Regions from separate parts of the Jeotgalibacillus haloalkalitolerans genome, predicted to be linked through region 1. Evidence: riboswitches for the same ligand, from Rfam matches in the RefSeq annotation. Region 1 holds a riboswitch; the other holds the start of a gene.
What was found. A riboswitch is a leader RNA that binds a small molecule or an ion and turns the genes downstream of it on or off. The one in region 1 is predicted to bind cobalamin.
Positions count from the first base shown of each region.

Region 2: another riboswitch for cobalamin. It lies ahead of UFB30_RS11335 (ribonucleoside-diphosphate reductase subunit alpha); the one in region 1 lies ahead of UFB30_RS03080 (ABC transporter substrate-binding protein).

Region 1 covers NZ_JAXQNN010000001.1:630,957-636,056, reverse strand. Annotated here, with positions in the region: gene UFB30_RS03085 (FecCD family ABC transporter permease) at 1-1,015, opposite strand, end outside; gene UFB30_RS03080 (ABC transporter substrate-binding protein) at 978-1,961, opposite strand; cobalamin riboswitch at 2,094-2,280, opposite strand; gene UFB30_RS03075 (ring-cleaving dioxygenase) at 2,536-3,510, opposite strand; gene UFB30_RS03070 (MFS transporter) at 3,824-4,609, opposite strand; gene UFB30_RS03065 (bifunctional cystathionine gamma-lyase/homocysteine desulfhydrase) at 4,985-5,100, opposite strand, start outside.
Region 2 covers NZ_JAXQNN010000003.1:243,429-248,528, reverse strand. Annotated here, with positions in the region: gene UFB30_RS11340 (ribonucleotide-diphosphate reductase subunit beta) at 1-1,019, opposite strand, end outside; gene UFB30_RS11335 (ribonucleoside-diphosphate reductase subunit alpha) at 1,032-3,302, opposite strand; cobalamin riboswitch at 3,629-3,828, opposite strand; gene UFB30_RS11330 (YitT family protein) at 3,947-4,522, opposite strand; gene UFB30_RS11325 (FadR/GntR family transcriptional regulator) at 4,649-5,100, opposite strand, start outside.

The DNA of each region.
Region 1 (5,100 bases):
GCCCAAATACCGGTGCCCCGATCAACGCTGTAATGACTCCGATCGGCAGCTCAGTTGGTGCCACAATCGTTCTTGCGACAAGGTCACATAAAATCAGCAGACTCGCTCCATTTAGAATCGAGAGCGGCAGCACGTGACGGTGATCTGACCCTGTCAGCATTCTGACCATGTGCGGTACCACAAGCCCGACAAAGCCAATCGTGCCTGACACGGCGACAGCTGCACCTGTTAATAGTGAACCTGAGGCTAACACAACAAACTTTCTCCGCTGAACATTTACCCCAAGATGCTGGGCACGCTCCTCGCCAAATGCCATTGCATTCAGCTCACGTGCATTCCAGATTAAAAGGAGTGCACCAATCACAAAGAACGGCGCAATCAGGCGGATATACTCCCAGCCTCTCATTGACACACTGCCCAGCAGCCAGTTGATGATCTGTCTGAGCTCATCTCCTGTTAATGCAATCATCAGTGATAAAATCGAGCCGAGAAATGAACTGAAGATGATCCCCGTGAGAATAATCGTTTCCATTTTCATCGATTTTTCGACCATTCTGGCAAAGCCCAGCACAATCACAAGTGTCAGAAGGGCCGCTAAAATACTGATCACCGGTAATGTGAAGCTGCCGAGTCCCGGAATCGAGAGTCCGAGAAAAATGGTAGCCACTGCGCCGACTGACGCACCTGATGAGACACCAAGCGTATAAGGGTCAGCGAGCGGGTTTTTCAGCAGTCCCTGAAACGACGCACCTGCAATCGCAAGTGATGCACCGACAAGAGCGGCAAGGATCACCCGTGGAAACCGGATATCCAGCACAATTGAGTTGAACATCGGATCCAGTGCTTCTCTATTACTGAATGCACCTGCGAAAATGCTGAGCATTTCCATAACAGGCACCCGTACAGAGCCAACAGTGACCCCGAGTGTAAATGCAGTCAGCAGGAGCAGGATGGAAACAGTATATCCCGCCCAGACTTTATTCCGCGAAAACATCAGGATAGATCGCTTCTGCAAGCGCCTGCGTTCCTTCTACCAGTCTTGGGCCTGAACGTGTAACAGGATCAGAAGGGACTTCAAATACCGCCTCTTCTGTTACTGCAGTCACCTGACTGAATCCTTCGTAAGTCAACCACTGGTTCACCGCATCTTCAACATAATAACCGTATGTGAGAAGCGCCACATCAGGATTACGAGAGACAACTTCCTCTTCTGTTAAAGGAACAAAGCCTTCCTGATCCGCCATCACATTTTCAGCATTGATTAGATCAAGCATTTCCTGAATAAACGTGTTGTTTCCTGCCACATACATTTCAGGCGGTCCTGCCACATCTACTAAAACTGATTTCTGGTCTTCTTCTGAAATGCCGGCTGCTTTTTCTGCAATCTCATCAAATCCAGTCTGCATATCAGCAATAATCTGCTCAGCTTCTTCAGTTGTGCCAGTCACCTGACCAATCATCTCAATCGTGTCGTACACTTCATCAAACGTCATCGCGTTTTCAATGACCACAACCGGGATACCTGCATCTTCAATCTGCTGAAGACCATCGGCACCGCCCGGATTTGACGCATGCGCAAGCACCACATCAGGCTGAAGTGAGATAATCTTTTCTACGTTAAATTCCATGCCCCCGATTTTCTCAACTTCCATCGCTTCTTCAGGATAGTTATCAAAGTCAGATACCCCAACAATTTCTTCATCCAGTCCAAGTGCGTATGCGATTTCTGTATTACTTGGCAGCATAGATACAATTGCGTCAGGCTGCTCTTCGATTGTAATCTCATCACCGTTTGCATCAGTCACTGTAACCGGGAATGATGATGCTTCAGATTCAGCAGACTCTTCTGTTGCTTCTTCCTGCTGGTCGTCTGCCGGCGTTTCCTCTGTTGTTTGCTCTGTGCTGTCTGAGCAGGCTGCAAGAACGCCTGCTGCGAGTAATACTGGTAACCATTTTTTCATTTTGTGTTCCTCCGTCTTATGATTTTTTGCAATAAAAAAACATCTCACGCGGGAGATGCAGGGTTGCAGGGTATAGCCGTATGTAAAAAAACGGAGAGGCTGCAACACCCGCCCATATCCTCGTAGGCGTGTCTGGTGCTTGGAATCAAGGCAGGTCTCCTGGCTCATGACACTTTAGTAACTGCCTCCTTCCCATAGCTTAAGCTACAGTGGCTGCGGCAGACACAAGTCATTTACAGTGGCGGGACCGCGCTGGAATTACACCAGCTTCCCTTTTAACTGATCATTGATGATCAGCACCTCTATCCGTTCGTATTGAAATGTTTTTCCAATGCTATTATAGCACTTAGGTTTGGTGAGTGTGCAAGGGATTTTTCACCAGTGGGGTTGTGGTTCAGGAGAAAACCAGTGAGGTTCAGGAAATTTCCTGGGTGGTTCCGGAGATTACACCTGTTGTTCATGAAATTACCTGTATGGTTCAGGACATTTTGACATCGGTTCCTGAAATTATGACAAATGACCTACTCCCCGACCCATATAAAAGCCGCCCGGCGCAGGCCGGACGGCAGACAAATCAGCTTTTGATTTCAAGTGGTCTTAAGCTCGCTTCAATTTGAGCGCGCTTTGGCTCAAGGAATGGCGGCAGCGAAAGTTCTTCTCCAAGGTGCTCCATGTCCTCGTCTGTTGCAAAGCCCGGCTCATCAGTTGCCAGCTCAAACAGAATGCCGTTTGACTCACGGAAGTAAATTGAGCGGAAATAGTAGCGGTCCACTTCGCCTGATGTCATCAGACCGAAGCTTCGGATACGGTCATCCCACTTTTCATACTCCTCAAAAGTCGGAATCCGGAATGCCACGTGGTGCACGCTTCCCCGTCCTGGACGCTCAGGCGGAAGATCAGGCCGCTCTTCGATATGGACTTCAGCACCCGTTCCGCCTTCCGCAACAGACATGACCTGTATTGCAGGCAGCTCTGCACCGGCACGGTTTGGATACTCACCCACTTTTTCAAAACCAAGCACCTGCTCTAGTACTGCAATGGTTTTTGCCGCACGGCGTACAGTCAGGGTCACCGGTCCGAGCCCCACAATGGCATGCTCTTCAGGCACATCAGCACCAGTCCACGGCACGCCCGGTGCAACGCCTTCCTCACCGTTATCCGCTACAAGCATGAGACGTGATCCCTCTTCATCCTCAAAATAAAGTGTGTCACGTCCCGCACGCTTTTCAATGTCATCATGACGGACATTCAATTCTTCAAAACGCTTTTTCCAGTAGTGAAGCGACTCAGTCGTTGGTACACGGAATGCAGTATTTGAAATACTCGAAACGCCTGGATACGTGCGTCCGGCCATCGGGATATCGAAATAAGTCATGTCTGTTCCCGGGCTGCCCACTCCATCTGCATAAAATAAGTGATAAGAAGATGTGCTGTCCTGATTGACAGTTTTCTTAACAAGGCGCATGCCTAATGTCTGTGTAAAAAATTTATGATTTTTCTCAGCAGCCGATGTAATGGCTGATACGTGATGAATTCCTGTTACTTTCATGATTACCACTCCTTTTATCTCGAAACTGAGATATTTTATATCCTTATTGTATGTCTGATTGTAAAAGAATGCAAGAAAAATATCTCGAATTCGAGATATTTTTAGTTTGCTGTATTTCCGCTTCATTTGTAGCATTTCCCTTTAAACTTGTAGCGATACACCCAGGAAGCTGTCGCAATCCAGCCAGAAGTTGCAGCAATCCCCGCGTAAGCTTGTACCTTTCCCGCTCCAGGTAGTCGCAATCCGGAAGGACTTCATCACATCATCAAACACAAAAAACCTCTCCCACCCTATAAAAGATGGGAAAGGCGATTTACTCCGTGTCCCGGAACCTGAACATAGACTCATAATAGTGCGTACGAACGTCTGTCTCAAAAGAGGACCTGCTCCAAACATTTGTTTTATCATTGGTTTCCTTTGTCTCAACTAACCTCAGTTCTCCGCCATCAAGGGTCATGATGTCAGACTCTACTATTTTTAATTCATTCTGATCGGCATCTAATGCACGGATCCTCACCTGTACCTCTTTCTCTTCATCCAGGTTGTTTTTTACGTAAAAGAAATTGCTGTATTCCTCATCATAACAACCTGATCTGAAACATTCCTGCTCTGAGTTCATAAATAAAACGCTCACTTCCTCATTCGTTTCTTCTTCTGAAAGCGCCTCAACCGCCTTATCTACTTTGTACGAATAAGACATCTTTTGCGCAAACGGATAAACCCAGGCCGTGAAAAAGAGAATGACGAAGCAAAAGACCCCTGTAAAAATCCACAGCCCCTTAGGGTTATAAAAGGATTTAGGTGCACCTTTGTGAACGATGTGTACAATGATGTTAACAATGGAAAATATAAGAAGAAAAGCACCGGTCACGATGAGTGCGACCATCATCCCAAATGAATTTTGAAAGAATGGAAGATGATAAGAGCTATAAAAATAGATATTTACCAGCACACTGATTAATGTGAGGGACAGGAAAAGAATCCCCGGCTTTTTCCACTCAATTTTTTCCCGTTTTCCATTTGTCACATCCGCTGAAAGCAAGATGAGCCAAAGAAAAGGCAGGCCAAAGATGAGAATGATTGTTGCAGTAATAACCATTGTATTCTTCCTTTCTGACGATAGATTAACAGCTAATTAGTTTAAGTATGTGTAACCAGTCTTCAAAGAATAGATACCTTATTTTTACTTGTTTTAAACGGTAAATAAGGTATTTTACGTAAATTATGTATGTTCACTTAATAATCTATTACACCAGGTGAGATAGCAAAGTGAAGGAGTTTAATAAATCCAACATATTTCTTTCTGCCTGGTCAGTGTAGACCGCGCAAGTGTGGCATTTCCTTTTCAGCTTGCCGCGATACGCGCGGGAAGTTGTTGCTATTAGGCTTCAACTTGTAGCAATCCCACTATCCATGCACTCTCCCATCAGCAAACACAAAGAAACCGCCCCATCAAAGGAGCGGCATATCACGATTAGTCTTCCAATGCCTGCTCAAGATCCAGCAGCAGGTCTTCAATGTCTTCAATTCCAACTGAAATTCTCACAAGACCGTCAGTAATGCCAAGCTCTGCGCGGCGCTCTGCCGGAA
Region 2 (5,100 bases), on a different contig from region 1:
GATGACGACACCTTTGTATACGTTCTGGACTTCTGTTCAAAGAAATCCGACTTTGTCTCATTCATCATTTCATCACTGAAAACCTGAATCCACGGCATCGGGTTTTGAATTTCTTCAAATGAATTTTCAAGCCCAAGCTGTCTGAGGCGTTTGTTCGCCAGATATTCAACGTATTGCTCAAATTCATCAAGGTCAATACCATCAATCTCAGCTAAAATCTCATGTGACCATTCCTTCTCAAGCTCGACCGCTCTGCCAATCGACTGATAGATATAGTCAATATTTTCAGCGGTATTCAGCTCAGGATTCTCCGCTAAAATAATTCTGATAAACTGTGACATGAAATAAGCATGCTGCATCTCGTCACGCTGAATATAGCTGATCATCGTACTTGTCTTCAGCATCTTCTGATTGCGTGCGAGATGATAAAAGAATGCGAACCCTGCATAGAAATAAATGCCTTCAAGATTGATAGAGTTCACCGCAAGTTTGAATAGATTCTGAGGCGTCGGTTCCTCTCTGAACTGCTCGTATGCTTCTAAAATATATTCGTTGCGCTTTCTCACAATTGGATCTGACTTCGCCTGGTTAAAGCGATCATTCTGTTCGCTCAGCGGTACAAGTGAACTCAAAATATAAGAATACGATTCATTATGGACGGCTTCCTGCTGCGAAATCACTGCAAAAATCGCTTTAAAGCTTGAATCCGTCACATAATCCATAACCTGATTCATCGTCGGTGTCTGCAAACTGTCGAGTGAAGCTAGCTGGGTATTGATCCGCAGGAAAATATCCTTTTCTTTTTCACTCAGCTGATCCCACTGCTTGATATCGTCCTGCATATTAATCTCCTGCGCTTTCCAGAAGTTTGAGAGCAGCGTCTGATACAGATCATACATCTGCGGATGCGCAATATCATTCCAGTTTAATAACCCTGAGTTCTCCCCATTAATAATACCCGTTGATTTATTCGGATGCTCCGGATTTAATAGCTTCATTTTCTTCAGTGTCTGTGTCATCATTCTTCCTCCTTAGCTGTGGCACGCTTCGCATTCTTCAATCTCAGCCTGTGATGTACTTCTGACGTAATAAGTCGTCTTCAGCCCGTTTTTCCAGGCTTCCATATGCATATTCAATAGATCTTTTGCTTTAATCGTATGCTTCACGTAAAAGTTAAAGCTGATTCCCTGATCCACATGTTTTTGACGTGCGGCATTCTGCCTGATACTCCACAGCTGATCAAGCTCATGACGGCTCTTTCTGTAATAGCTGTAAGTATGATGATCAAGGTCCGGCACCGTTACTTTGAACTTAAAGTTCTTCTTTTCCTCAGCATATTCAACAGCATAAATTGGATCTATCCCATCTGTTGACCCGCCGATTTTTGCAGTGGATGAATTCGGTGCAACTGCCATCAGCCAGCCGTTACGGATTCCTTTTTCCCGGACCTCCTGCTGCAGCGCCTGCCACGCTTCAGTCTGGTATCCTTTTCTCTCAAAATAGCGTCCGCTCTGCCATTCTGATCCTTCAAACTGACTGAACGTCCCCTTTTCCTCAGCAAGTGCACTTGATGCTTTGATCGTTTCAAATGCAATCGTTTCATATAATTTATCCGCATACTCAACAGCTTCATCAGATTCCCAATGAATGTTTTCAAGTGCGAGCAGGTGATGCCATCCGAATGTCCCAAGCCCGATCGCACGGTATTTCTTATTGGTCCGCTGCGCCTGACCCACCGTAATATTGTTCAGATCAATAACGTTATCAAGCATTCTGACCTGAATGGGAATCAGCCGTTTCAGCACATCACCTTTTACAGCGCGCGCAAGGTTAATAGAGGAGAGATTGCAGACAACAAAATCACCCGGCTTACGCACAATCACAATGTTTCCATTCTCATCCTCATACTCTTTCGTAATGGTGGTGGCAGACATATTCTGTGCAATTTCAGTACACAGATTACTGCAGTAAATTGACGTCCGGCCTTCAGCAATTTTATTCGGATTCTGACGGTTCACTTCATCACGGTAAAACATATAAGGCGTCCCCGTTTCAAGCTGCGAGACCATAATGCGCGCCATGATATCCATCGCGCGGTATGTCTTTCTCGGTAGCAGTGGATGGTTCACAGCCTCCTCGTATTTCTCAGTAAAATATGTCCGGTCCGACTCATCATAAAAATCTTCTAAGCCAAGTGGATTTCCCTGTGCGTCTTTCCATCCCATCACCGTTTTCACTTCATGAGGGCAGAACGTATGCCATTCCCCAATACTGCGACCCGTCTCATCTGTCTCCTGAAGTTTTTCCATAAACAGATCCGGAATCGTTACGCCTGTGAAAATATCATGCGCTTTTCTTCTTTCATCCCCGTTATTTGTTTTCAGATCAAGAAAGCCGTTCATCATATCCTTATGAAACACATCCAGATAGACTGCCACAGCGCCTTGTCTCTGACCAAGCTGATCGACACTGACTGCTGTATTGTTCAGCAAACGGATCCACGGAATCACGCCTGAAGAATTTCCTTTAAACTTTTTAATATCAGACCCGAGCGCCCTTACCTTTCCGTAATAAACGCCAATCCCGCCGCCGTCTTTACTTAGCCGCGCAATATCCCAGTTATTTGTGTAAATCCCGTCCAGCGAATCCTCCACTGTATCAATAAAGCATGATGCGAGCTGTCCGGTCTTTTTACCGGCATTTGATAAGGTCGGTGTCGCGACGGTCATGAATAAATTACTCATTGCCCAGTAGGCTTCTTTTACAAGCTCGAGACGCTTTTCAGCCGCTTCATTTTTCATCAGCAGCATCGCAATGATCATAAAGCGCTCCTGCGGCAGCTCGTAAAGATTGCGGTCATGGTCACGCGCGAGATAGCGGTCGGCGAGCAGGAACAGACCGATATAGTTAAAGAGCTGATCCCGCTCAGGCGTAATTTCCCTGCCTAATTCTTCAAGTTCCTTTTCTGAATAAGTATTGAGAGCTTCTGTGTAAATGTCTTTATGTATCAGCGTCTGAATCAGGTTATGGAAGCTGCCGTATTTTTGCATGGGATCATAATTCCGGTTGGCTGCTGCCTGATCATACAGTTCGTCCAGGTAGAGTCTTGCAGCAAGGAATGTCCAGTCCGGTGCGTCCATTGCCACGCAGTTGAGCGCATAGTGCATCGCAAAGTCACGTGCTGTGTCTTCCCTTTGAGTGAGCTGGTTCATCAGTTCGGTTGCATTGAGTTTGTGTTTGACGGCAGTATCCTTGATCGTTTGTAACGTCTGGTGCAGATTGTTTGAATTTTGTGTGGTCATGATTGTTTCCCTCCGGTTTTTATGAAGTCATGTAGGATGTTATTGGCTGTCTCTTATTTTCACCGCTGGGATTGGAGCGTAAGGTGGCGACTCCTGCGGCGGAAAGGGACAGGTGAGACCCTGTAATGCGAAGCATGAAGGGGCTCACCGCCCGGCCGCGGAAAGCGTCCGCCTGAAGCGGAAATCTCAGCCCCCTCTTGTAAAGACAAAACAAAAACCGCCTATCGGAATAGGCGGTCAAATAAACGATTTGCATTATAAGAACATAGTCCACACACGGGACCTGTCTGATAAAGCCATCGTTTCTTTCCTCACACCCCGAAGAAATGAAAACAAAAAATAAGACAGGTCTCCTGACTTGTGCGTCACTCTACTCTGAACCCTTCCCATATAAGCACCCTTATTCAGAGCTCTCTTATACAGTGGACTGTTCATTTCGTCAGCACATACAGTTGCGGGGGCAGTTCCGGATTCTCACCGGATTCCCTTTTAAGCGATCAATCGCATCTTATTTTTCGGCAACACTATATGTAGTTTTATATTCACAAATAAACACTATATATTGAATAATGACATCTTACCTGAAAGATTAACTTTTGGCAAGGAAGAATTCATACTAAGATATTTGTTGAATTTTGTGTAAGTTACCTGTCCGGTTTCCTGTGTACAATAATCGCTGTTACAGCACCGACAATTGTGATTACACCGCAGGAATATAAAAACGTATGAAGACCAAGCACCTGGTAACCCAGCAAAATCACAATCCCATCCACAATAAAAATAACGACACCTGCATTAATTGAGACGGCTCTTGAAATGATATGGGCCAGCAGGTCTGTCCCTCCTGTACTTGTCTCAAAGCGCAACATCAGGCCAATCCCAAACCCGATTAACAAACCGCCTGCTAATACACTTGGAAGAATCGATATTTGAAAAAACGTTCTAAGCGGTGACAGCCAGTCAATAAGAAGTGATGAAACAAATAAACCATGAAGGCTATTAAAAAAGTACGCTCTATTCTTAAACCAGGAATAAATAAATAACGGCAGACTTAACAAAATCATTGCCAGCCCCGCCTGTATGCCAAAATAATAATGAACAATCAGCGCAAGACCGATCATTCCTCCGTCAAGCAGATGATGCGGGACTAAAAAGCCATTGATCCCTGCAGACAGCATGAGACTTCCAAAAACGATTGCCATGCTCTTTTTTAAAAGCATATAACCCCTTTCAAAAAGTACACTTTATTTCTTATACTATGAAAGAACGCTTGATCTATTACCCCCGACTCATGACGGGACGCCACAGCAAAAAGCCGTAGTCACCATACTGCGGCTGCTTTCAGTTCATTTATTCTCATGAAAATTAATCAATGTCTGCTCTACATTAATCAGGTGTTCAAGCATCGCCTGTTCAGCCTCTCCGCCATTTCTGCTGCTGACTGCCTCAAAAATTGCCTTGTGCTCGACCTGCAGTCTGTTAAACTGCTCCTGATCAGCAAATAAAGCAATCCTTCTGCTTTCATACATCGTTTTACCCAGTGTCTCTGCCATCTGATGCATCATATCCTTCAGCAGGTTATTACCTGAGCTTTCAGCAATCGCCAGATGGAATTTCACATCGGCTTTTTCACCGAGATCCTGATTGCCACCAGCAGCATCCATTTCAGCAAGTGCCTGTTTCATTTCAGCTAAATGCTCATCTGTACGGTTTTCAGCGGCAAGCTTTGCTGCACCTGCCTCAAGAATCTTCCGCACTTCAAACAGCTCCAGCATTTCCTGCTTTGAGATAAATGTGT